One region of the Citrobacter enshiensis genome, then DNA from elsewhere that is predicted to be linked to it. Evidence: predicted binding sites of a transcription regulator. Region 1 holds the regulator's gene; each other region holds the start of a gene.
The links. Region 1 encodes CRP, which controls carbon source genes, mostly activating them, when cyclic AMP is high. Its sites were predicted from a motif close to ATGTGANNNNNNTCACAT; they were not measured.
Positions count from the first base shown of each region.

Region 2: rhaS (HTH-type transcriptional activator RhaS) is a predicted target of CRP. The motif match lies at 2,565-2,582, and genes of this name have one in related genera.
Region 3: P2W74_RS04305 (acetyl-CoA C-acetyltransferase) is a predicted target of CRP. The motif match lies at 3,390-3,407, and genes of this name have one in related genera.
Region 4: epd (erythrose-4-phosphate dehydrogenase) is a predicted target of CRP. The motif match lies at 3,187-3,204, and genes of this name have one in related genera.

Region 1 covers NZ_CP119862.1:368,003-373,676, forward strand. The annotation lists gene P2W74_RS01650 (YccS/YhfK family putative transporter) at 1-1,723, opposite strand, end outside; gene crp (cAMP-activated global transcriptional regulator CRP) at 1,775-2,407, opposite strand; gene P2W74_RS01660 (OsmC family protein) at 2,716-3,120, shown strand; gene P2W74_RS01665 (phosphoribulokinase) at 3,167-4,036, opposite strand; gene P2W74_RS01670 (YheU family protein) at 4,090-4,308, opposite strand; partial or broken gene P2W74_RS01675 (hydrolase) at 4,311-5,373, opposite strand; gene P2W74_RS01680 (NUDIX hydrolase) at 5,409-5,674, opposite strand, start outside.
Region 2 covers NZ_CP119862.1:4,714,105-4,719,778, forward strand. The annotation lists gene rhaT (L-rhamnose/proton symporter RhaT) at 1-663, shown strand, start outside; gene rhaR (HTH-type transcriptional activator RhaR) at 660-1,508, opposite strand; gene rhaS (HTH-type transcriptional activator RhaS) at 1,597-2,433, opposite strand; gene rhaB (rhamnulokinase) at 2,737-4,206, shown strand; gene rhaA (L-rhamnose isomerase) at 4,203-5,462, shown strand; gene rhaD (rhamnulose-1-phosphate aldolase) at 5,612-5,674, shown strand, end outside.
Region 3 covers NZ_CP119862.1:884,813-890,486, forward strand. The annotation lists gene P2W74_RS04280 (winged helix-turn-helix domain-containing protein) at 1-38, shown strand, start outside; gene P2W74_RS04285 (hypothetical protein) at 28-495, shown strand; gene P2W74_RS04290 (amino acid permease) at 561-1,790, opposite strand; gene P2W74_RS04295 (multidrug/biocide efflux PACE transporter) at 1,933-2,388, opposite strand; gene P2W74_RS04300 (LysR family transcriptional regulator) at 2,493-3,368, shown strand; gene P2W74_RS04305 (acetyl-CoA C-acetyltransferase) at 3,480-4,658, shown strand; gene kduI (5-dehydro-4-deoxy-D-glucuronate isomerase) at 5,099-5,674, shown strand, end outside.
Region 4 covers NZ_CP119862.1:771,166-776,839, forward strand. The annotation lists gene P2W74_RS03785 (ABC transporter ATP-binding protein) at 1-627, opposite strand, end outside; gene P2W74_RS03790 (ABC transporter ATP-binding protein) at 621-1,298, opposite strand; gene P2W74_RS03795 (energy-coupling factor transporter transmembrane component T) at 1,286-1,993, opposite strand; gene P2W74_RS03800 (ECF transporter S component) at 1,993-2,571, opposite strand; gene P2W74_RS03805 (PPC domain-containing DNA-binding protein) at 2,597-3,022, opposite strand; gene epd (erythrose-4-phosphate dehydrogenase) at 3,398-4,417, shown strand; gene pgk (phosphoglycerate kinase) at 4,466-5,629, shown strand.

The sequences.
Region 1 (5,674 bases):
CTGCCAGATAGTGCGCGTTAAATCCGGGTTCCTGCATGGACTGATTCAGCGAGTTGTACAGCGTGTTGTGCGCCTGATTGACACGCATACGCTGATACGCGAGCGGCGTTGCCTGTGGATTGTCGCTGAGGATCAGGCGTATAGCTTCCTGGTCGGCTTCCAGCGCGTCGTGGGCGTTTTTGCGCAACAGACCGCTCTGCCACTGCGGCCAGAGCCAGACCGTCCCGCCAAACGCGATCAGGCAGCCAATCACCGTGTCAATAAACCGCGGCACAATGTACTGCTCGCCGTTTAACGTCAGCAATTGCAGGGTATACACCGCAGTGACCGTAAACCCGACCGTTGCCCAGCCGTAGTTTTTACGAATGATCAGATAGCTCACCAGCGTAATGACCAGCATGCCCGCCAGTGTGAAGCCTTCGGGGATGTGGAAGTGTAGCGTCACGCCCGCAATCACCAACCCGACCAGCGTGCCCGCCGAACGGTGCAGTATGCGAACCCGCGTCGCACCGTAGCCGTTTTGCGTTACAAACAGAACCGTCATCAGGATCCAGTACGGTTTTGGCAGATGTAACGCGCTCCCCATCAGACTGGCGATACTCAGCATGACGCTGATGCGCCCGGCATTTCGCAGTGCGGGCGATTTGAATGACAGATAGTTTTTTAGCGCCGGGATCAGCGGGAGTCGACGCTGTTTATCCGCCATCAGGTCACGGGCATACAGCGGGCGTTGGGTCCGCAATACGCGGGCAATGCGGCTAAAGTGCCAGTAACAGAACTGACCCACCGGGTTATCGGGATGCTGGTTGGCAATTTTCTCGAGCGCGCCAATCTGCTTTTCCATGGAAAAGCGAGTCGGCAGGCGGTGATACAGAATATCATCCGCCAGGATGCGTAAGCGCGCAGCGACCGTTTGCGCGTTCCAGCGAATCACCTGCTCTGCATGGCTGCGTTCGACCAGCTTTTGCACCTCTTCCGGCTGATGCAGGCTGACGGAGATATGTTCCTGTAAGTCCAGCGCTTCCTGGAAGGCCCGCAGCAGGCGTTTATATTCATTATTGTGATGCGCCGACAGCATGTGCATTTGCTGGTAACACTGGGTGATGAGATCCACCGCTTTCTGTTGGCGTACCAACAAGGGCGGCAGCGCTTTTTCAGGATCGGCGTGCTGGGTGAGCAGGCTGTATTTGGCTTCGCAGTAGTCGGCCAGCTCGCGGTACAACAAACTGAGCGACTCGCGTAGCGGTTGTTCACGCCAGAGCCAGAACCAAAACCAGTTAAAAAGCCCGTACCACAGGGTGCCCAGGGCATAGATCAGCAACGGTTCCCAGACGGGCATGTTACCGGCCAGGCTTAGCGTGAAAATGGCGGCGATAAGCGAAGCCGGCAGGAGTCGGGCATGCAAGGCGCTGAGTTCCGCCGTCACGCCAAGAATCAGCGTTAACCCCGTCAGAATCAGCGGCAGCGGTATTGCTTGCGCGAGCAGTAGCTGCATGACCAGGCTGCATCCGGCAAACAGCGATGCGCCAATGACTAAGCGTTTGAAAAAGCGTTTGTGGGGGGTATCAAGCCCGGCAATGTTGCAGCAGGCGGGAACGAGAGAAAAGAGCAATCCCAGATGCAACTGACCAATGATAAGACCAATCGCCACAGGCAAACACAGCACCAGCGTTTGCCGCAGTGCGTAGTTGATTTCAGGATGATAGATCAGTCTTCGCCACATCGGTGCCAACAAAAATGGCGCATTACAGGGTAATGCGCTATTTCGACGGGGTTAACGAGTGCCGTAGACGACGATGGTCTTACCGTGCGCTGAGATCAGGTTCTGATCTTCCAGCATTTTCAGAATACGACCAACGGTTTCGCGAGAACAGCCAACGATCTGACCGATCTCCTGACGGGTGATTTTGATTTGCATGCCGTCCGGGTGAGTCATCGCATCGGGTTGTTTCGCCAGGTTCAGCAGAGTCTGAGCGATACGACCGGTTACGTCGAGGAAGGCAAGGTTGCCGACTTTTTCGGACGTAACTTGCAGGCGACGAGCCATCTGGGAAGACAGGCGCATCAGAATATCCGGGTTTACCTGGATCAGTTGGCGAAATTTTTTGTAGGAGATTTCAGCGACTTCACAGGCCGTTTTTGCACGTACCCATGCACTGCGTTCCTGGCCTTCTTCAAACAGGCCTAATTCGCCAATGAAATCGCCCTGATTCAGATAAGAAAGGATCATCTCTTTCCCTTCTTCGTCTTTAATCAGCACTGCCACTGAGCCTTTAACGATGTAGTACAACGTTTCTGCTTTTTCACCCTGGTGAATCAGCGTGCTCTTCGACGGGTACTTATGAATGTGGCAATGAGACAAGAACCATTCGAGAGTCGGGTCTGTTTGCGGTTTGCCAAGCACCATGCGCGGTTATCCTCTGTTATAAGCTGTCTCCAGAGCCAGAAAACGACGCTGTCTCTGGGGTTGCCAAAATATGCTTCCCGCTGCCAGGGAAGGGGGCTGCTAAAAATGTACTGCAGCCTGTAATGTGATGTCCTCTGCATACATGCAGTACGTCAATGTATTACTGTAGCATCCTGACTGTTTTAGCATAGCTTTCGCCGTGTGTCTCCTGGTGTCTCGCTTCAGCATGATGCAGGTCGCCTTCCATTGCGAGATTTGTTATGTCCGCGTAATCTGTCAGGAAAATTGAAACATTGGAGTTACGAAATATGCAAGCGCGTGTGAAATGGGTCGAAGGGTTAACCTTCCTGGGAGAGTCTGCTTCCGGCCACCAGATTTTGATGGATGGTAACTCCGGTGATAAAGCGCCGAGTCCGATGGAAATGGTGTTAATGGCCGCGGGTGGCTGCAGTGCGATTGATGTGGTGTCTATTTTGCAAAAGGGACGCCAGGACGTGACCAACTGCGAAGTGAAGCTCACTTCTGAGCGTCGTGAAGAGGCGCCGCGTCTGTTTACGCATATCAATCTGCATTTTATTGTGACCGGCAATGAACTGAAAGATGCCGCCGTTTCGCGAGCTGTTGATCTTTCTGCAGAAAAATATTGTTCCGTTGCGTTAATGCTGGAAAAAGCGGTGAATATCACGCATTCATATGAAGTGATTGCCGCGTGATCTCACGTTGCCGGAGGGCGTGACGCTTATCCGGCAACGCTGCATATTATTCGATTTTTTTGCCTTCCATCAGTCGCTGAACCAGCGGCAGCATGATCAACTCCATTGCCAGTCCCATTTTGCCGCCCGGCACGACTAATGTATTGATGTGTGAAATAAATGAGCCCTGAAGCATCGCCAGTAACCAGGGGAAATCGATCCCTTCCAGATTGCGAAAATGAATAACGACAAAGCTTTCGTCTAATGACGGGATGCCTTTTGCCGCGAAGGGATTCGAGGTGTCCACAGTGGGCACGCGCTGGAAGTTAATATGCGTACGGGAGAACTGCGGGGTGATAAAGTTGATGTAATCATCCATGGAACGGACCACCGAATCCATCACCGCTTCGCGGGAGTGCCCACGTTCGCCAGTGTCGCGGATCAGTTTCTGTATCCACTCCAGGTTAACGATCGGTACTACGCCAACCAGCAAATCCACATGGCGCGCAACGTTATGGTGCGGCGTCACTACGCCGCCGTGCAGCCCTTCATAGAACAGGACGTCGGTCGGTTCGGGCAAGGGTTGCCATGGCGTAAAGGTTCCCGGCACCTGATTCCACGGTACTGCTTCATCGTAGGTATGCAGATATTTCCGCGACTGGCCTTTGCCCGCTTGTCCGTATTCGCTGAACGTTTGTTCCAGCAGACCAAAATCATTAGCTTCGGGGCCGAAATAACTGATATGTCGCCCGGCGTCCCGCGCTTTGCGGATCGCCATGTCCATTTCCGGGCGGGTATAGCGATGAAAGCTGTCGCCTTCCACCTCGGCGGCGCGCAGATTTAACTGTGCAAAAATTTTACGGAACGCGAGGCTGGTGGTGGTGGTCCCCGCGCCGCTGGACCCTGTTACCGCAATCACCGGATGTTTGGCAGACATAACAACTCCATGAATAAACACTCGTTTTAGTATAGTCGGCCCTCAGCGGCGGATTACTCGTGCAACTGTTTTCTGGGCATGATGTTGACCGTTTCGTGGAGTTCAGACCACACCAGAACGGCCTCGCCGCGCTGTAGTTGACGTTTGACGTCGGCGACTTTTTGCGCAAGCGAACGCTCATGTTCACCATAATCGGTGCCTTCGCGCAATACAAAGCTTTCAATCAGGTTATCCAGCGTTTCAGCGGACAACTCCTGCCAGGGGATCATCATGATTATGCTTCCAGATACGTGGTGAGCCAGTCAGGGATGCGCGATTCAAGCCACATTTCCGGGCGGCGCAGCGTCCCGCCGATAAAGCCGACGTGCCCGCCATGCTCGGTTAACTGATACTCAACCTGCGGCGGCAGATTCTCGGGGTTCGGGATCACATGACTGTCCATAAACGGATCGTCTTTCGCGTGAATAATCAGCGTGGGTTTGGCGATCTGATTGAGCAACGGCATGGCGCTACATTGACGATAATAGTCTATCGCATCAGCAAAACCGTGAATTTTGGCGGTAATAAGATCATCAAAATCGCGGATACGCCGTATTGCTTTTAGCTGCGCCAGGTTGACAGGGAGCGTGCCGGGATAGGCCGCCAGTTTGCGTGACGCGTTGGCTTTGAGCAGATTGAGCAGATAGCGCTGGTAAACGCGCGAAAAGCCTTTTTCCATGTGATAGCTGCAGGCTTCAAGCACGAAAGGCGCGGAGACAATCACTGCCGCATCGATCGGAATATCCCGACCTTCTTTCGCCAGCAGACAGGCCAGCATATTGCCGCCGAGTGAATAGCCAACCGCAGCGGTGGGAACACGACCAAACTCGCGTTGTAACCACTGTAAAAACCAGGTGCCGTCTTCCGTCTCCCCGGAGTGATAAATGCGATTCAGGCGATTGGGTTCGCCGCTGCAACCGCGAAAGTGCATCACGACACCCAGCCATCCACGCTTTTGTGCGGCCTCGATGAGTCCGTGGGCATACGGGCTGTTCAGACTACCTTCAAGACCATGAAACACCACCAGACGCGGTTTGTGTTTCGCCTGATGCGGATCTTCACTCCATGCCAGATCGACAAAATCGCCATCGGGTAATTCCAGGCGTTGCCAGTGTGGGCTGAACTGCACTTTACGGCGGATCAGTCGTGGGAGCATCGTTTGCAGATGGCGATTGCTGATGCCGCGCATCGGGCGGAACTCATACGAATCAGCGTCGGTCGGGGTCATTTCTGTGGGGGTGATTTCAACCATAGCACCAGAGCAATTAATCATCGGGAAGAATAACTATACCGCGCACACGGCTGGCAGGTTAGCCAATATGTGATTTTACGCTTAGTCAGTCAGGAGGTTACGTGAGAAAAGATGGATGTCCACCCCGGGTTTTCGCCGCCAGAGACGGGCTTTACGCGTTCCTGTCGCCGCACTTTCCCCCGTCTCTTCAAACATGCCCGACGCCTCAAAACGGCGAATCAGACTTTTACGCTGAATCGACTGACCGAGGATCACTTCGGTCGCCTCCTGCAACTGGCCATGGGTAAACGACGCCGGCAGACAGTAAACAGGCAGTAACGAGTACATCGTTTTTTGTCGTAAGCGAT
Region 2 (5,674 bases), 570 kb from region 1:
TTCGATGTCCTGATCAACACGGAAGGCGGACGCATGACGCTGCTTGGCGTGTTGGTGGCGCTGATCGGCGTGGGGATTGTGACCCGTGCCGGGCAGTTGAAAGAGCGTAAAATGGGCATCAAAGCCGAAGAGTTCAACCTGAAAAAAGGTCTGCTGCTGGCGGTAATGTGCGGGATCTTCTCTGCCGGAATGTCCTTCGCGATGAACGCCGCCAAACCGATGCATGAAGCCGCTGCCGCCCTCGGCGTAGACCCGCTGTATGTCGCCCTGCCCAGCTACGTGGTGATCATGGGTGGCGGCGCACTGGTCAACCTGGGCTTCTGCTTCGTTCGTCTGGCAAAAGTAAAAAATCTGTCGATAACAGCCGATTTCTCGCTGGCAAAATCCCTGATCATCACCAACGTGCTGCTGTCGGCGCTGGGCGGTCTGATGTGGTATTTGCAGTTCTTCTTCTACGCCTGGGGCCACGCACGCATTCCGGCGCAGTATGACTACATCAGCTGGATGCTGCACATGAGTTTCTACGTCCTGTGCGGCGGTATTGTCGGGCTGGTGTTGAAAGAGTGGAAAAACGCCGGTCGACGTCCTGTGAGTGTGCTGAGTCTGGGCTGCGTGGTGATTATCATCGCCGCCAATATTGTCGGAATGGGAATGGCGAGTTAGTCGCTATGATGACTGAGATGACGCCACTGGCTTGGCGTCATCCCGGTTTCCCGCGTGAACACCACTGAAAAATAGTTACTGTCCTCAAACCCACATTGCATCGAAATCTCACCGATCATCAGGCGGCTATGCTGGAGCAAATATTGTGCGTGGCAAACGCGGATCTGGCGCAAATATTGGTTGATGGTCATGCCGGTTTGGGCGCGAAACTGCTGGCGCAACACGCGTTCACTGCAGGCTTCCCTGGCGCAAAATTCATCCAGCGCAAACGGGTGCTCCAGGCTGCCCGCCAGCGCAGTAATCAGTTTGTCCAATAGCGTTTCACTTGAGGTAGCAGGAAGATTATCCGTGGCATAGCGATGGCGTTTCAGGATCATCACCAGTTGCCCAAACAGCAGCTCCGCCATACCGTTAGCCAACGGGCAGCGCTGCTGACTTTCATGCTCAAGTTGGCTGATAACCTGCCGCGCCTGAGTCATACCTGCGCTGGTCAGACGCCAGTGCGGCTGCCATTGGGTGCCGTTAAATCCAGGTATCGCCTCTTCCCACTGCAGATTCAGCTTCAGCCGCTCCGGGCAGTAGATGATGTTCTGTAATACCAGATCGTTAACAGACGTGTAGGAGTGTTTATCTTCGGCGCGAATATAGAACAGGTCGCCGCGCGTAATGCGATACGGGCGTTCATTGAGCACATGCAAACCGTTGCCACGCCAGACCAGCACCAGTTCACAAAAATCATGGGTGTGTTCCGCAAATACATTTTGCGGATAGCGATCGGCGACAGCAACCGCCTGCGCGTCGCTTGCAAAAAAGTCGGCTTTATGAAGAACGAGCTGATTTGCCACCACATCACCCCAACCAATAACAACATTATATTATGCGTCAAGCGGCGGCAAAAAACGTTGATATACTCGTCATACTTCAGCATCTGCGTTATTGCAGCAATGCGTCGCGTCCCTGGCGGATATCACGCGGCGACCAGTCAAATTCGCGGCGAAAAAGCGTCGAAAAGTGGTTACTGTCGCCAAATCCGCAGCGATAGGCGATATCGGTAACACTGTCATCGCTGTGGCGTAGCAGATGACGCGCTTTAATTAAACGCAGCCGGTTCAGATAGCGCTGCGGCGTCAGCCCGGTTTGTTGTTTCAACTGACGGTGCAAGGTGCGTAATGAGAGCGAAAACCGATCGGCCACGGCTTCCCAGCAAACCTCTTCGGCAAAGTGATCTTCCAGCCAGGCCATCAGGTGATTCAGCCGCGCATCATTATCCGTCGCCCCTTCCATCAGACTGCTTCTGCGTAGCAATACCAGCAACTGCATAAACACGATTTCGCGGTTGGCAATCGCTGGCGTATCCATCTCTTCATCGGGTTGTTCCAGCTGAGCAACCAACTGGCGCACCTGCTGTAACACCCCCTGGTTTACCCGCCAGTGGGACGGATACAGCCCATCCTGTTCCTGCGGTAAAAGCTGGTTCAGCCCTGCCAGAAACTGGAACGCATCCGGCGAACGATAGAGCACATTGGTCAGGCACAGATTGTCAGTATGTTCATACATGTGTCGGTCATGATCGCGAACAAAACAGACGGTGCCGCCGCTAATGGTGTACGGCTGTCCGTTGAACACATGAATGCCCGTGCCATGTTCAACGATCACGATTTCATGAAAATCATGATGGTGTTCAGGAAAAGCAGACTGAGGAAGCCGGGGTTCAATGGCGATGGGGGCTTTACCTGACGGAAAAAAATCCACGCTGTGCAATAGGGTCATGATGGCTTCCTGACATGAAGTGGAACATGACCGAAATAGTAATTAAGGGGTCGCCACCTCACCTTAAAGTTTTGACACGAAAGCACGCATATCCGGTCATTTTTTCAAGACAGGGCAGGAAAGTTCGCTAAATGCGGTCGCCGTCACATCAGCTAAAAACAGGCTCATTACTGGAAACTGTGAACGTCATCACGTTCATCTTTGCTTTCTTGCCAGCGGCTAATTTTGGCTGTCAGTAGCAAGAAGGTACCTTTTCCCCGGGGTTCTTAGACTCATTGCCATCACTCCTGGAAGGACCTCATTATGACTTTTCGCCATTGTGTCGCTGTCGATCTCGGCGCATCCAGTGGACGCGTTATGCTGGCGCGTTACGACAGCGCACACCGCACCCTGACGTTGCGTGAAATCCACCGTTTCGTGAATTGCCTGCAAAAAACAGACGGCTTCGACGCCTGGGATATCGACAGTCTGGAAGAGGCCATCCGTCTTGGGCTGGAGAAAGTCTGCGATGAAGGCATCCGCATTGACAGCATCGGGATTGATACCTGGGGCGTGGACTATGTCCTGCTGGATAAACACGGTCAGCGCGTCGGTCTGCCCGTCTCCTACCGTGACAGCCGTACCACAGGCGTGATGCAACAGGCGCAGGAACAACTCGGGAAAGCGGAAATTTATCGCCGCAGCGGTATTCAGTTTTTGCCGTTTAACACGTTGTATCAGTTACGCGCGCTGGTTGAACAACAACCGGAGCTGGTCCCCCAGGTGGCGCACGCCCTGCTGATTCCTGATTACTTTGCCTATTGCCTGACGGGCAAAATGAACTGGGAATACACCAACGCCACCACCACGCAACTCGTCAATATTCATAACGACGACTGGGATGAAACGCTGCTGGCGTGGACTGGAGCGGATCAAGCCTGGTTTGGTACTCCAACGCATCCGGGCAATGTCATCGGCCACTGGATTTGCCCGCAGGGGAATCAGATCCCGGTCGTTGCCGTCGCCAGCCACGATACCGCCAGCGCGGTGATTGCCTCTCCGCTGGCAGAAAAAAACAGTGCCTACCTCTCTTCCGGTACCTGGTCGCTGATGGGCTTCGAGAGCAGAACGCCCTATACCAATGACGTTGCGCTAAGCGCCAATATTACCAACGAGGGCGGCGCGGAAGGTCGCTACCGCGTGCTGAAAAATATCATGGGACTGTGGCTGCTTCAGCGCGTCCTGAAAGAACGCCAGATTACCGATCTGCCTGCGCTGATCGAGCAAACGCAGGCGCTGCCCGCTTGCCGTTTCGTGATTAATCCTAATGACGATCGCTTTATCAACCCTGCCGATATGGGCGCGGAAATTCAGGCTGCCTGTCGTGAAACCGGTCAACCGGTGCCCACGCAAGACGCCGAACTGGCCCGCTGCATTTTCGACAGCCTGGCGTTGCTGTACGCCCGCGTCCTGCAGGAACTGGCCGACCTTCGCGGTGAAGCCTTCACCAGCCTGCATATCGTCGGCGGCGGTTGCCAGAACGCATTACTGAACCAACTGTGCGCCGACGCCTGCGGTATCCGTGTGATGGCCGGTCCCGTAGAGGCGTCCACGCTCGGCAACATCGGTATCCAGCTCATGACGCTGGACGAACTGACCAACGTTGATGATTTCCGTCAGGTGGTGAGCGCCAACTACGACCTGACCACCTTTATTCCTCATCCTGATAGCGAAATTGCCCGCCATGTTGCGCAGTTTCAATCCACACGACAGACAAAGGAGCTTTGCGCATGACCACTCAACTTGAACAAGCCTGGGACCTGGCGAAACAGCGTTTTGCTGCGGTAGGTATCGATGTCGAAGAGACCCTGCGTCAGCTCGATCGTCTGCCGGTCTCTATGCACTGCTGGCAGGGCGATGACGTCGCCGGTTTTGAAAACCCGGAAGGCAACCTGACCGGCGGTATTCAGGCGACGGGTAACTACCCGGGCAAAGCGCGTAACGCGACCGAATTACGTGCCGATCTGGAGCAGGCGCTGAGCCTGATCCCTGGGCCGAAGCGCCTGAATCTGCATGCGATCTATCTGGAATCCGACACGCCGGTTTCTCGTGACCAGATCAAGCCAGAACACTTCAAAAACTGGGTGGAGTGGGCGAAAGCCAACCAACTGGGTCTCGATTTTAACCCGTCCTGCTTCTCACATCCGCTGAGCGCTGACGGTTTCACCCTTTCCCATCCGGATGCGAAAATTCGCCAGTTCTGGATCGATCACTGCAAGGCCAGCCGCCGCATCTCCGCCTATTTCGGTGAGCAACTGGGCACCCCGTCGGTGATGAACATCTGGATCCCGGATGGCATGAAAGACATCACTGTTGACCGTCTGGCACCACGTCAGCGTCTGCTGAATGCGCTGGATGATGTCATCAGCGAGAAACTGGACCCGGCGCATCACATTGATGCCGTTGAGAGCAAGCTGTTCGGTATTGGCGCAGAAAGCTACACCGTCGGCTCCAATGAGTTCTATATGGGCTACGCCGCCAGCCGCCAGACCGCGCTGTGCCTGGATGCGGGCCACTTCCACCCGACTGAAGTGATCTCTGACAAGATCTCCGCCGCCATGCTGTATGTACCGCGTCTGCTGCTGCACGTGAGCCGTCCGGTGCGTTGGGACAGCGACCATGTGGTGCTGCTGGACGATGAAACGCAGGCGATCGCCAGCGAGATTGTACGCAACGATCTGTTCGATCGCGTGCACATCGGCCTCGACTTCTTCGACGCGTCTATCAACCGCATCGCCGCGTGGGTTATCGGCACCCGCAACATGAAGAAAGCGCTGCTGCGCGCCCTGCTGGAACCCACTGCCGAGCTGCGTAAGCTGGAAGCCGAAGGCGATTACACCGCGCGTCTGGCGTTGCTTGAAGAGCAGAAATGCCTGCCGTGGCAGGCCGTGTGGGAGATGTATTGCCAGCGTCACGATACGCCAGCGGGCAGCCAGTGGCTGGAGAACGTGCGCGCGTACGAAAAAGATATTCTGAGCAAACGCGGCTAACTGAGCGCAATTGGTCTGTAGGCCGGATAAGACGCATCGCGTCGCCATCCGGCAATAAATAAAACACGAATGCCGGATGGCGCTGTGCTTATCCGGCCTACGTAAGACCCGAGCGATTTCGGGCAACAAAATATACAGGAACACCGAACATGCAGAACATTATGAATTCCTGGTTCGTCCAGGGGATGATCAAAGCCACTTCTGACGCCTGG
Region 3 (5,674 bases), 520 kb from region 1:
AATGTACAACTTACTATTCGATTAATAATGAAAACTAAAATACTCTTGTTCGTAATTGTTGTATTGGTCTCTCTGGTCACAGGGGGAAGCATCTGGTATTCCAAGAAAACTAACCCAAGAATAGATTGCAGCGGTTATGCCGTCTGGGATATCGACCATGAGGTTTTCTCAGGCGATATTTCTTATCAAATGCATAACAGTCAGGGGGTCATCACCCTTACCGGCATTTTGAAAACGTCTGACTCCCGACTTTACAAAGTGAGTCGCGTCATTTACTTCACGTATAAGAAAATACGTAAACACTATATTCTCACCAGCAGCAGGATTGTTCAGTTCCCGTCCGATAACCTAAAAGACACCGGTGAGCGCAAAGCACTCCCCGCATTGTATTTAGCGCGTGGCGCTTCATTTTCGCTTCTGATTAACAAGTATCGGGAAGGTTGGGCATTTACCACCGTGGGTTCGCCATCGTTGCTCTGTATGGATGCGAATTAACGAGAAGTGAGGGGGAAATTTAACGGCTCAAACACCTTCAGGCGTGTGAGCCGTTAAGATTGTCGTTAGCTAAAAAACATCACGGAAACACAGAGCAGACCAACAATCAGGGTTACCAGATTACTCAGTGAGCGGTAGGGTTTTAGCGTCGGGATCAGATAGGTCGACAGCGTCGGCATGATGAACAAAATCATGGCGATGAGCGGGCCGCTGATCGCGTAAATCATTGAGATTGCATTTGGGTTAATGCAGCAGACAATAAAGGTGATCACCGAAACCAGCATAATGGAAAGCGCGCGATGAAAGGCGCGGCTTTTCTTCACGCCAACCTGCTGTAAGCCGGTTTTCACCACCTCAGTTGCCCCTTCGATCACGCCGAAATAGGTGCCGAGGAATGACTTCGACATGGCGACAACGGCGACAATAATCCCGGAAATCGACAGCCAGGCGGGGGCATTTTGCATCATCGACAGCGCGGACAGAATGGTTACGCCCTCATGTTTGGCCGCTTCAATGTAAGCGGGCGGAATCGAGAGCAGACAGCTAAAGACGAAAAACAACACGCTCAGGCTGATGATCAGGTAGGCGACCTTCATGATTTTTTTGCATTTACCCATGGCCTGCTCGCCATATTTTTCACGCCTGTCGATGGCAAACGTGGAAATAATCGGCGTATGGCTAAAAGCGAAAACCATCACGGGAATAGATATCCATACCTGATGAAGCGTGTGCTGATCGAAAGACATCTGGCTGGTCAATAAAGAGGGTTGCCAGCTTCCGGTCAAATAGAACGAGAGAAATAAAAAGTACGCGATGAGCGGAAACACCAAAAATCCCATCACACGAAGCGTGGCATGGCGCCCCATCAGAAAAATCAGGTTCAGCGTCACCACCACGCCCAGACTGACCAGCATACGGATGCGGAGGTCTACCTGCAGATGCTTTGCCACCTGTTCGGTGAGCGAGTTGGTGATCGCCACGGCATAAATCAGCACGACCACAAAGAAGGCAATAAAATACAACGCGGTGATCAGGCTGCCTACCTTTTTACCGTAGTAGTGTGTTACCGCGCCGGTGATCCCTTCTCCTGCAGAGGTTTTCGACGAGAGGATGAACTGACACAACGCCTTGTGCGGCCAGTAAGTCAATGGCCAGGCGACCAGCGCGGTGATAAACAGAACAATCGCCCCCGCGGAACCCAGCTGTATGGGGAGGAAGAGGGTTCCTGCACCTACGGCAGTTCCATATAACGCGAAACTCCAGAGAGTCTCTTCTTTTGACCAAATTTTCGACATTATCTGAACGTATCAACTATAAAATAAACAAAAAAGAAGCACAATTTACCATAAACAGGGGTTATTGCGGGAGGCTTAAACATAGAGGGAGCGAACAGATAAAATGCCGGAATCACAGCGACTCCGGCAAATCAGAGCGTTATCAGGCAGTAACGCGCTGCTGGCGATGTTTGATCACACGATGGCGCAACGTATCGTAGGCCCAGTTATAGAGCATGGTGTAGGGCAGGAAGAACAGGAAGAAACCTATTTCCAGTGTGAATGCTTGTAGCAGACTGACACTCAGCACATACGCCACAATACTCACCCCAATCACGATAAAGCCGCTTTCAAATCCCAGGGCATGAAAGGCGCGGACTTTGGCGGTACGTTTGACCAGATGCGCAGGCCAAAAACGGTCAAACAGCGCGTTATAGATGATATTCCAGATCATCGCAGTGGTTGCCAGCAGCACGGTGAGGCCGCCCATTTCGAGAACGGAGCGCTGCATTAACCATGCCGTCGTTGGGGCGAGAATAGCCGTTGCGATACCCTCAAAGCAGACGGCATGAAAAATACGCTCAGGTAAGGAGCGGCGTTGTACAGCATCGTGTTGCATAGCGTGAAACCTTCTTTTATGTTCGGAATAGTGTGGAATCCTGGGCATTTTATCGCTTAATGTGATATCTAAAAGATAGTATCCATCGATAAAGTAGATAGTTCATGCGCTACTCTCCTGAAGCATTAACGGCGTTTGTAGAAACCGTCTCCTGCGGTTCCTTTTCTGCGGCGGCGCGGCGGCTGCGTAAAAGCCAGTCCACCATCAGTACGGCGATCGCGCATCTGGAGGCCGACCTCGGTTTCTCGCTATTCGACCGATCGTCGCGGCAACCGGTGCTGACGGAAGAGGGAAAACGGGTGCTCAGCTATGTGCAGGCTATTTTGTCGGCGAGCGACCGGCTGGATGAAGTGGCATTGTCGTTGTCCGGAGAAACGGAAGCGCGCCTGACCTTTGTCCTTTCCGACACTCTGCATCCGGATGTTCTCGAAGAACTGATGGTGCAGTTTGATCGGCAATTTCCCCACACGGAGTTTGAATGCCTGATCGGTGAGGATGAGGACGTTATCGATCTGTTGCAAAAAGGGCGCGCGCAGGTGGGGTTGATAGAGGCCCGCGACGACTACCCTACGGATATGGGCGTCACGCGGTTGCCGATGCAAACCTGGATGGGACTGTATGCCGCCGCAACGCACCCGCTGGCGACGCAGGAAAAAGTCTCCTGGGATCAACTGCATACCTGGCGTGAACTGCGACTGAACACCTATTTTGAAAGCGGCGCCAACGTGGCGAGAGGACCGGTGTGGTCCGCGCCTAACTATTTATTATTGCTCAGTATGGCGGTACAGGGATTCGGCTGGTGTGCGCTGCCCTGTGCGTTGGTCGAAGAATTTGCCGCGGAGAAACCGTTGGTTCAGCTGGATGTACCCGGCTGGCCCAGGGCTATCTCTATCGATCTCCTCTGGAATAAGAAATCTCCCCCAGGAGCTGCGGGAAGCTGGCTCCGATACCATTTGCAACAGGGACGTGTCGCGACGTAGCCCCAACGATACGTATTTCCTTTGTGATAAAACTCACTTTTTTTAAACATTCGAGATAACTATTTTTAACAATCCTCTACTATTGCGGTGTTATTTTGCGCAGAGGTGGTAATGAAAGAGGTTGTGATAGTTGGGGCATTACGAACACCCATTGGCTGCTTCCAGGGAACGCTGGCTCGACATTCTGCCGTTGAGCTTGGCAGCGTGGTCGTGAAAGCGTTAATGGCGCGCACGGGTGTTGATGTACATGCCATCGATGAAGTTATCCTCGGTCAGGTTCTGACAGCAGGAGCAGGGCAGAATCCTGCTCGTCAGTCCGCCATCAAAGGCGGGTTGCCGAATACGGTTTCCGCTATCACCATCAACGATGTGTGTGGCTCAGGGCTAAAAGCGTTGCATCTGGCGACCCAGGCTATCCAGTGCGGTGAGGCGGATATTGTGATTGCGGGCGGACAAGAAAACATGAGCCGCGCGCCGCATGTTCTCACCGACAGCCGGACCGGAGCGCAACTGGGCAACAGCCAACTGGTCGACAGCCTGGTTCACGACGGTTTGTGGGATGCGTTCAACGATTACCACATGGGCGTGACCGCTGAAAATCTGGCGCGGGAATACGGGATCAGCCGCGAGTTGCAGGACGCCTATGCGCTCAGCTCTCAGCAAAAAGCGCGTGCTGCAATCGATGCGGGCCGCTTTAAAGATGAGATCGTGCCTGTTACCACTCAGCGCAATGGGCAATCAAGGGTGATTGATACGGACGAACAGCCGAGAACCGATGCCAGCGCCGAAGGGCTGGCCAGGCTGGATCCCACGTTCGATCGTCTGGGATCGGTAACGGCAGGAAATGCCTCGTCAATTAATGATGGCGCCGCCGCCGTTATGATGATGAGTGAAGCCAAAGCGCAGGCGTTGAATTTACCCATACTGGCGCGTATTCGTGCTTTTGCCAGTGTCGGCGTGGACCCCGCGCTGATGGGGATCGCCCCCGTTTATGCCACTCGCCGCTGCCTGGAACGGGTTGGCTGGCAACTGGCAGATGTGGATCTTATCGAAGCCAACGAAGCGTTTGCAGCGCAGGCGCTTTCAGTGGGCAAAATGCTGGAGTGGGATGAACGCCGGGTGAACGTTAACGGTGGCGCGATTGCCCTCGGCCATCCTATTGGCGCTTCAGGTTGTCGAATTTTGGTTTCGCTGGTGCATGAAATGGTCAAACGTAAAGCGCGTAAAGGGCTGGCGACGTTATGTATCGGCGGCGGGCAGGGCGTGGCATTGGCTATCGAGAGAGACTGATCATCGCCTTGCCGCTGGCATAAAAAAGCCCTCCACACGGAGGGCAAGACCAGTTACAGAAACACTCGAACAAAGAATAATTTATCAAAACATCGTTTCAGTATTTGTGATTCATGACGCAAGTTGATGAGAAACCGCGTCATAACCGCCTCCGCATTTCCTCTCTGTTTACTGCACCTGGCCTCTCTGTTGGGCAATAATCGCAATATTTCAATTATCTCTTTGTTTTTAAATAAATTATTTTTTATTTTTTTGATGCGCTGCGCCTGACCGTGATCGAGACTACACTTTTGACAATAAAAATCATAAAAATGAAACGTTGTTTTATTTATAATTGAAAACAGATTCACGGAGGGATATCATGGCCTCATTAGGTAAAACGGAACAGCGTTTTGCTCTCCGTTCAGGAATTCACGGTCGATTTATCATTGGAGGTAAATATGGACGTAAGACAGAGTATCCACAGTGCGCACGCGAAAACGCTGGACACCCAGCAACTGCGCAATGAGTTTTTAGTTGAAAGCGTGTTTGTGGCTGACGAATACACCATGGTTTACAGCCACATCGATCGCATTATCGTCGGTGGTATTATGCCGGTGGCGAAATCAGTTTCGGTAGGCGGTGAAGTCGGTAAGCAACTGGGCGTGACCTACTTCCTGGAACGTCGCGAATTAGGCGTGATCAACATTGGTGGTCCGGGCACGATTACCGTTGACGGCCAGTGCTATGAAATTGGTCATCGCGATGCGTTGTATGTGGGTAAAGGCGCGAAAGAAGTGGTTTTTGCCAGCGTAGATACCGCAAAACCGGCGAAGTTCTACTACAACTGCGCACCGGCGCACACCACTTATCCAACCAAAAAAGTGACGCCAGCCGATGTGGCTCCGGTCACTTTAGGCGACAACACCACCAGTAACCGTCGCACCATCAACAAATATTTTGTTCCGGATGTTCTGGAAACCTGCCAGTTGAGCATGGGGCTGACCGAACTGGCGCCAGGCAACCTGTGGAATACC
Region 4 (5,674 bases), 400 kb from region 1:
AAGGCGAACCACCCGGGGAAAGTGACGCTGTGTAAACGCAGCATCATGGCTAATTGCTATCACGCTGGTATCCCGCTGGCGGCAAACCGCGAGCCAGTTCTCGAAGACGGTCAGCCAGTGTGCGTCAAAGTCCCGGCTGGGTTCATCAAGCATCAGAATGGCGGGCGCCATTGCTTCAAGGCTTGCAACGGCGACCATTCGGCGCTGCGCCGTATGCAGATCCAGCGGATGCGCGTCGGCAACATCGTCTAACTGACACAATTGCAATGCGGCGGCGGTGCGTTGCGCAACTTCATCCGGCGATCGTTTTTGTAACCGCAATCCAAAGGCGACTTCTTCTGACACTTTGCTGTGAAACAGTTGGTTTTCGGCTTCCTGAAACAGGACGCCGAACACGTTTGCCCGTTCACGGTTTTTCAGTTGCGCAATCGGTCTTCCCTGAAGGAGGATGGAACCGGATGACGGGGAGAGCAACCCGGCCATCACTCGCAGCAGCGTGGATTTACCCGCGCCATTATCACCGGTCAGCGCCAGCCATTCGCCTGTTTTGATCTCCAGTGAGATTGCCCGAAGACAATCGTCCGAGGCTCCCGGCCAGCGATAATTGACCTCAGTTAGCGTTAGCATCGTACAGACAATTCTCCGTTATGAAGCTGCCAGGTGTGTTGGCAATACGCGAGAAAAGGCGCGGGGTCGCGCTCGAAAAGTATAATCAGCGCCTGTTGCGCCTTCGCCCAGTCCTGCAAACGCTCCAGCAGCAACTGGGTGGCGTGTGCGGTTAAACGACTGAAGGCTTCATCAAGGATCAGGAGCGTCGGTTGCATCGCTAATGCACTGGCAATCACCACGCGTTGCGTCTCCCCGCCGGAGAGCGTTCCAGGATGGCGATGGCGTAGCGTCTGACATGCTGTCAGAGTGAGTGCATGGTCAATACGGCGCATGATTTCCGCCTCGCTGAGCCCGAGATTTTCCGGACCAAATGCGACTTCTTCTTCCACGCTGAAGGTACAACCGGAAAGCTGCAGGTAAGGCGACTGCTGGACGAGCTGAATGGTTTGTGACTGCTCTACCAAAGTGCGCTCGCCGATCGGCGCGCCCAGAAGGTATCCTTTGCCCTCAATCTCGCCAGGCAGAAAATCGGGGTACCAGCCGGCCATCAGTTGAGCCAGCGTGCTTTTCCCGCTGCCGTTATCACCAAAAATCGCCACCATGCCGGGTTCAGCGTAGTGGAAATTAACCTTAGACACAGGGCGTGTGGTCTGTGTCGGGTGATAGCAAAACTGTTCTAGCGTAACCATATCCAGACTCCCGCTTCCGCCAGCATGAAAAGCACCATACTGTAGCGCGCCACACGCTGAAACGTACTGTCCGCTGGCGCCCATAGCGTGGTACGGCGTCGGTGTAATCGAAATGCCCGCATATCCAGTGCTGCGCCGCGTACCGCCAGATCGTTGAGGGCATTATGTGTCAGAGGAACAATCAGCGCAGGCATGGCGCGAAGCCGCTGATACCAGCCTTCATCCAGCGGCACACCGCGTGCGCGCTGCGCTTCGTGAATGATCGCCAGTTGTTGCCTGAGCTGTTCTACCACCAGCAGCGGCCCCGCAAACAGATAAGCGACGCCAGGGGGTAAACGAGACGCAAACAGCGCGCGGATAAACTGGCGAACCGGCACGTACTGCATCCAAAGTTGTGACGTGGAGACAATCGCCAGAATCCGCAGCCACAACGTGATGGCTTGCGCCCAGCGCTGTGGATCGCGCGGCTTACCGCTGATCCACTCGCTAAGCCAGCCGCCGTGCACGAGCCACAGGCCAAATCCCAGCGAAAGCATCAGCCACGCAACGTATTTTGCCCGCTGACGTGTGGCCTTCACCCCCGCTAAACAGAGAAAGGCGGCTCCGCTGTAGAAAGGAAGTATGGTGTTAGTGGGCAGCAGCAACGTGGAGCAGGCCGCCAGTGCCCACAGGGTTAACGAGGTGAACGGGTGCATTAGCGCACGGCAGACATTGTGGGGAAATGGCGTGTAGTGCGAAGCGGCAGCTGTCGCAGTAGCATCCAGACGATAACCGCCGTCAGGATCTTATCGACCAGATTGGCACCCAGCACGGTAATGGCGACAGATTCCACCAGATTCTGGCCGACAGAGTGCATCCAGGCGATAAACAGATCGGCGCCGCTGCCGGTCACCCCGCCAAAGAGCGCGGTACGCAAGGGTACGGCAACCAGCGTGACCGCCAGTGTAATCACCACGCCGCTGGCCACGACTTTCGGTAATGTGCGAAACCAGCCCGCCCGTGCCAGCCATCCAGCGACCAGGCCAATGATCATGGCGACGGGCGCGAATGCCGCTGCAATAGGATCGGTCAACAATCCCCAGAGTAGATTAGTCAGTAATCCGGTCAACATACCAATGACGGGACCTAACAGCACTGCGCTTATCAGGGTGCCGATAGAATCCAGAAAAATGGGCAGTTTCAGCATGCTGATGAGCTGTCCGCCGATCATATTGATGGCTATAGAAATCACAATCAGTACCAGCGACTGGCTGGAAAATTGACGACGCGCCATAAAAAACCTCTTACCAGGTGAAGGATTAACGGGGGGAAATAACCAGTTCGTCATAGGTGGAAATCGCACAAGGCTGGCGGTTAAACGCCACTGCGGTCAGCTCGCCGATCACCAGTTCAAGCGTGGTGCGAACGGTGCAGCCAGGCATCATATGGCCGCCCAGCATGGCACCCTTTGGATCTGAGACTGAGAGATGCAGATGTTCGCCAGTGAGTTCGAGCGTGCCGCTCAGAGAGATCACTTCATACGTTCCGCTAAGCAGTGTGGTTTCTTCCTGTCCGGCGTATCGCAGGGCGATGTCGGTCAGACTGCCGGTACAACCTGCAATCCAGGCGGCTTGCAGCTGGTGTTGGTTTACAAACGCATGTAACTGTGTGAAGACTTCCTGACCGGGAAGCAAACGAAGCGCATAAAACCGTGCTTCAGACGAGGGAAGATGAGATGTAGTCATATTTTGAGGGACTCCGAGACTCGGACGTAAAGCTGATAATATAGACGCTGGTGGCTGTGCTTCCTGATATAAATCAGGATTTACGACGCGACAACGAAAAGATCTTGCTACGCTTATTCGCAATTCTGGAATATGGAATAAAACAGAGGCGAGTGGGTGCCGAAATGTGACGTAAGTCAGATAACTGCGTTCTTTGACTGGACAATCATTCCTTTTATTCCTGGTTTCGCTTATTCTAGCTGAAGCGTTTCAGTCGATTAAATGTTCGACAAGTAATCAATCAGTCGCAGTTTGCGACAGGTAAGGTTTTCCTCGACGATTTGCTGGATTACTCTGTCAGCCTCATTTGAATCGGGATAGCCTTGCAGGAGACCTATGACCGTACGCGTAGCGATTAATGGCTTTGGTCGTATCGGACGTAATGTGGTTCGTGCTTTGTATGAATCCGGACGTCGGGCGGAAATCACCGTGGTGGCAATCAACGAACTGGCGGATGCTGCAGGCATGGCGCATTTGTTGAAATATGACACCAGCCATGGGCGTTTTGCCTGGGATGTTCGCCAGGAGCGCGATCAGCTCATCGTTGGCGATGATGCTATTCGCATTTTGCACGAACGGACTCTCGACGCGCTTCCCTGGCGTGAACTGGGTGTTGACGTCGTGTTGGATTGCACCGGTGTCTACGGCAACCGCGAGCACGGCGAGGCACATATCGCCGCTGGCGCAAAGAAAGTGCTCTTTTCACATCCTGGCAGCAACGATCTCGACGCCACCGTGGTATTTGGCGTGAATCAGGAACAGTTGCGGGCAGAACACCACATTGTCTCGAATGCCTCCTGCACCACCAATTGCATTATTCCGGTCATCAAGTTGTTGGATGATGCTTATGGCATTGAGTCCGGAACCGTCACCACGATCCACTCGGCTATGCACGATCAACAGGTGATTGATGCGTATCATTCTGACCTGCGGCGTACGCGAGCTGCGAGCCAGTCGATTATTCCGGTTGATACCAAACTGGCCGTCGGTATTACGCGAATTTTTCCGCAATTCAACGATCGATTCGAAGCGATTGCCGTCCGCGTGCCGACCATAAATGTGACGGCGATCGACTTAAGCGTGACGGTGAAAAAACCAGTAAAAGCCAATGAAGTCAATCAGTTGCTGCAAAAAGCAGCACAAGGTGCATTTCATGGTATAGTTGACTATACGGAATTACCGTTGGTCTCTGTAGATTTTAACCACGACCCGCACAGCGCCATTGTTGATGGCACTCAAACGCGTGTGAGTGGTGCTCACCTGATCAAAACACTGGTCTGGTGCGATAATGAATGGGGCTTTGCTAACCGCATGCTCGACACAACGTTAGCTATGGCTGCTATTGGTTTCAGGTAAGGCGCGTGAGCGCTTGCAAAACTTTAAGAATCAACGAGAGGATTCACCATGTCTGTAATTAAGATGACCGATCTGGATCTTGCTGGTAAACGTGTTTTTATCCGTGCGGATCTGAACGTACCAGTTAAAGAAGGGAAAGTAACCAGCGACGCGCGTATCCGTGCTTCCCTGCCAACCATCGAACTGGCCCTGAAGCAGGGTGCAAAAGTGATGGTAACTTCCCACCTGGGTCGTCCTACCGAAGGCGAGTACAACGAAGAATTCTCTCTGCTGCCGGTTGTTAACTACCTGAAAGACAAACTGTCTAACCCGGTTCGTCTGGTAAAAGATTACCTGGACGGCGTTGAAGTTGCAGCCGGTGAACTGGTGGTTCTGGAAAACGTTCGCTTTAACAAAGGCGAGAAGAAAGACGACGAAGCACTGTCCAAAAAATACGCTGCATTGTGCGACGTATTCGTCATGGATGCCTTCGGTACGGCTCACCGTGCACAGGCTTCTACTCACGGTATCGGTAAATTCGCAGACGTTGCTTGCGCAGGCCCGCTGTTGGCTGACGAACTGGAAGCACTGGGCAAAGCACTGAAAGAACCGGCTCGCCCGATGGTGGCTATCGTTGGTGGTTCTAAAGTTTCTACCAAACTGACCGTTCTGGATTCTCTGTCTAAAATCGCTGACCAGCTGATCGTGGGCGGTGGTATCGCCAACACCTTCGTTGCTGCTCAAGGCCACAACGTCGGCAAATCCCTGTACGAAGCTGACCTGGTTGATGAAGCAAAACGTCTGCTGACTATTTGTGACATCCCGGTTCCGGCTGACGTTCGCGTAGCGACTGAATTCTCTGAAACTGCAGCGGCTACCCTGAAATCTGTTTCTGACGTTAAAGAAGACGAGCAGATCCTGGATATCGGTGATGCTTCTGCACAGCAACTGGCTGAAATCCTGAAGAATGCAAAAACCATTCTGTGGAACGGTCCGGTAGGCGTGTTTGAATTCCCGAACTTCCGTAAAGGTACTGAAATCGTTGCTAACGCCATTGCAGACAGCGAAGCATTCTCCATCGCTGGCGGCGGCGACACTCTGGCAGCTATCGACCTGTTCGGTATCGCTGACAAGATCTCCTACATTTCCACTGGCGGCGGCGCATTCCTCGAATTCGTGGAAGGCAAAGTACTGCCGGCAGTAGCAATGCTCGAAGAGCGCGCTAAGAAGTAAGTCATTAAAGGGCAGGGAAACCTGCCCAATTTTCAGCGCGCTTTG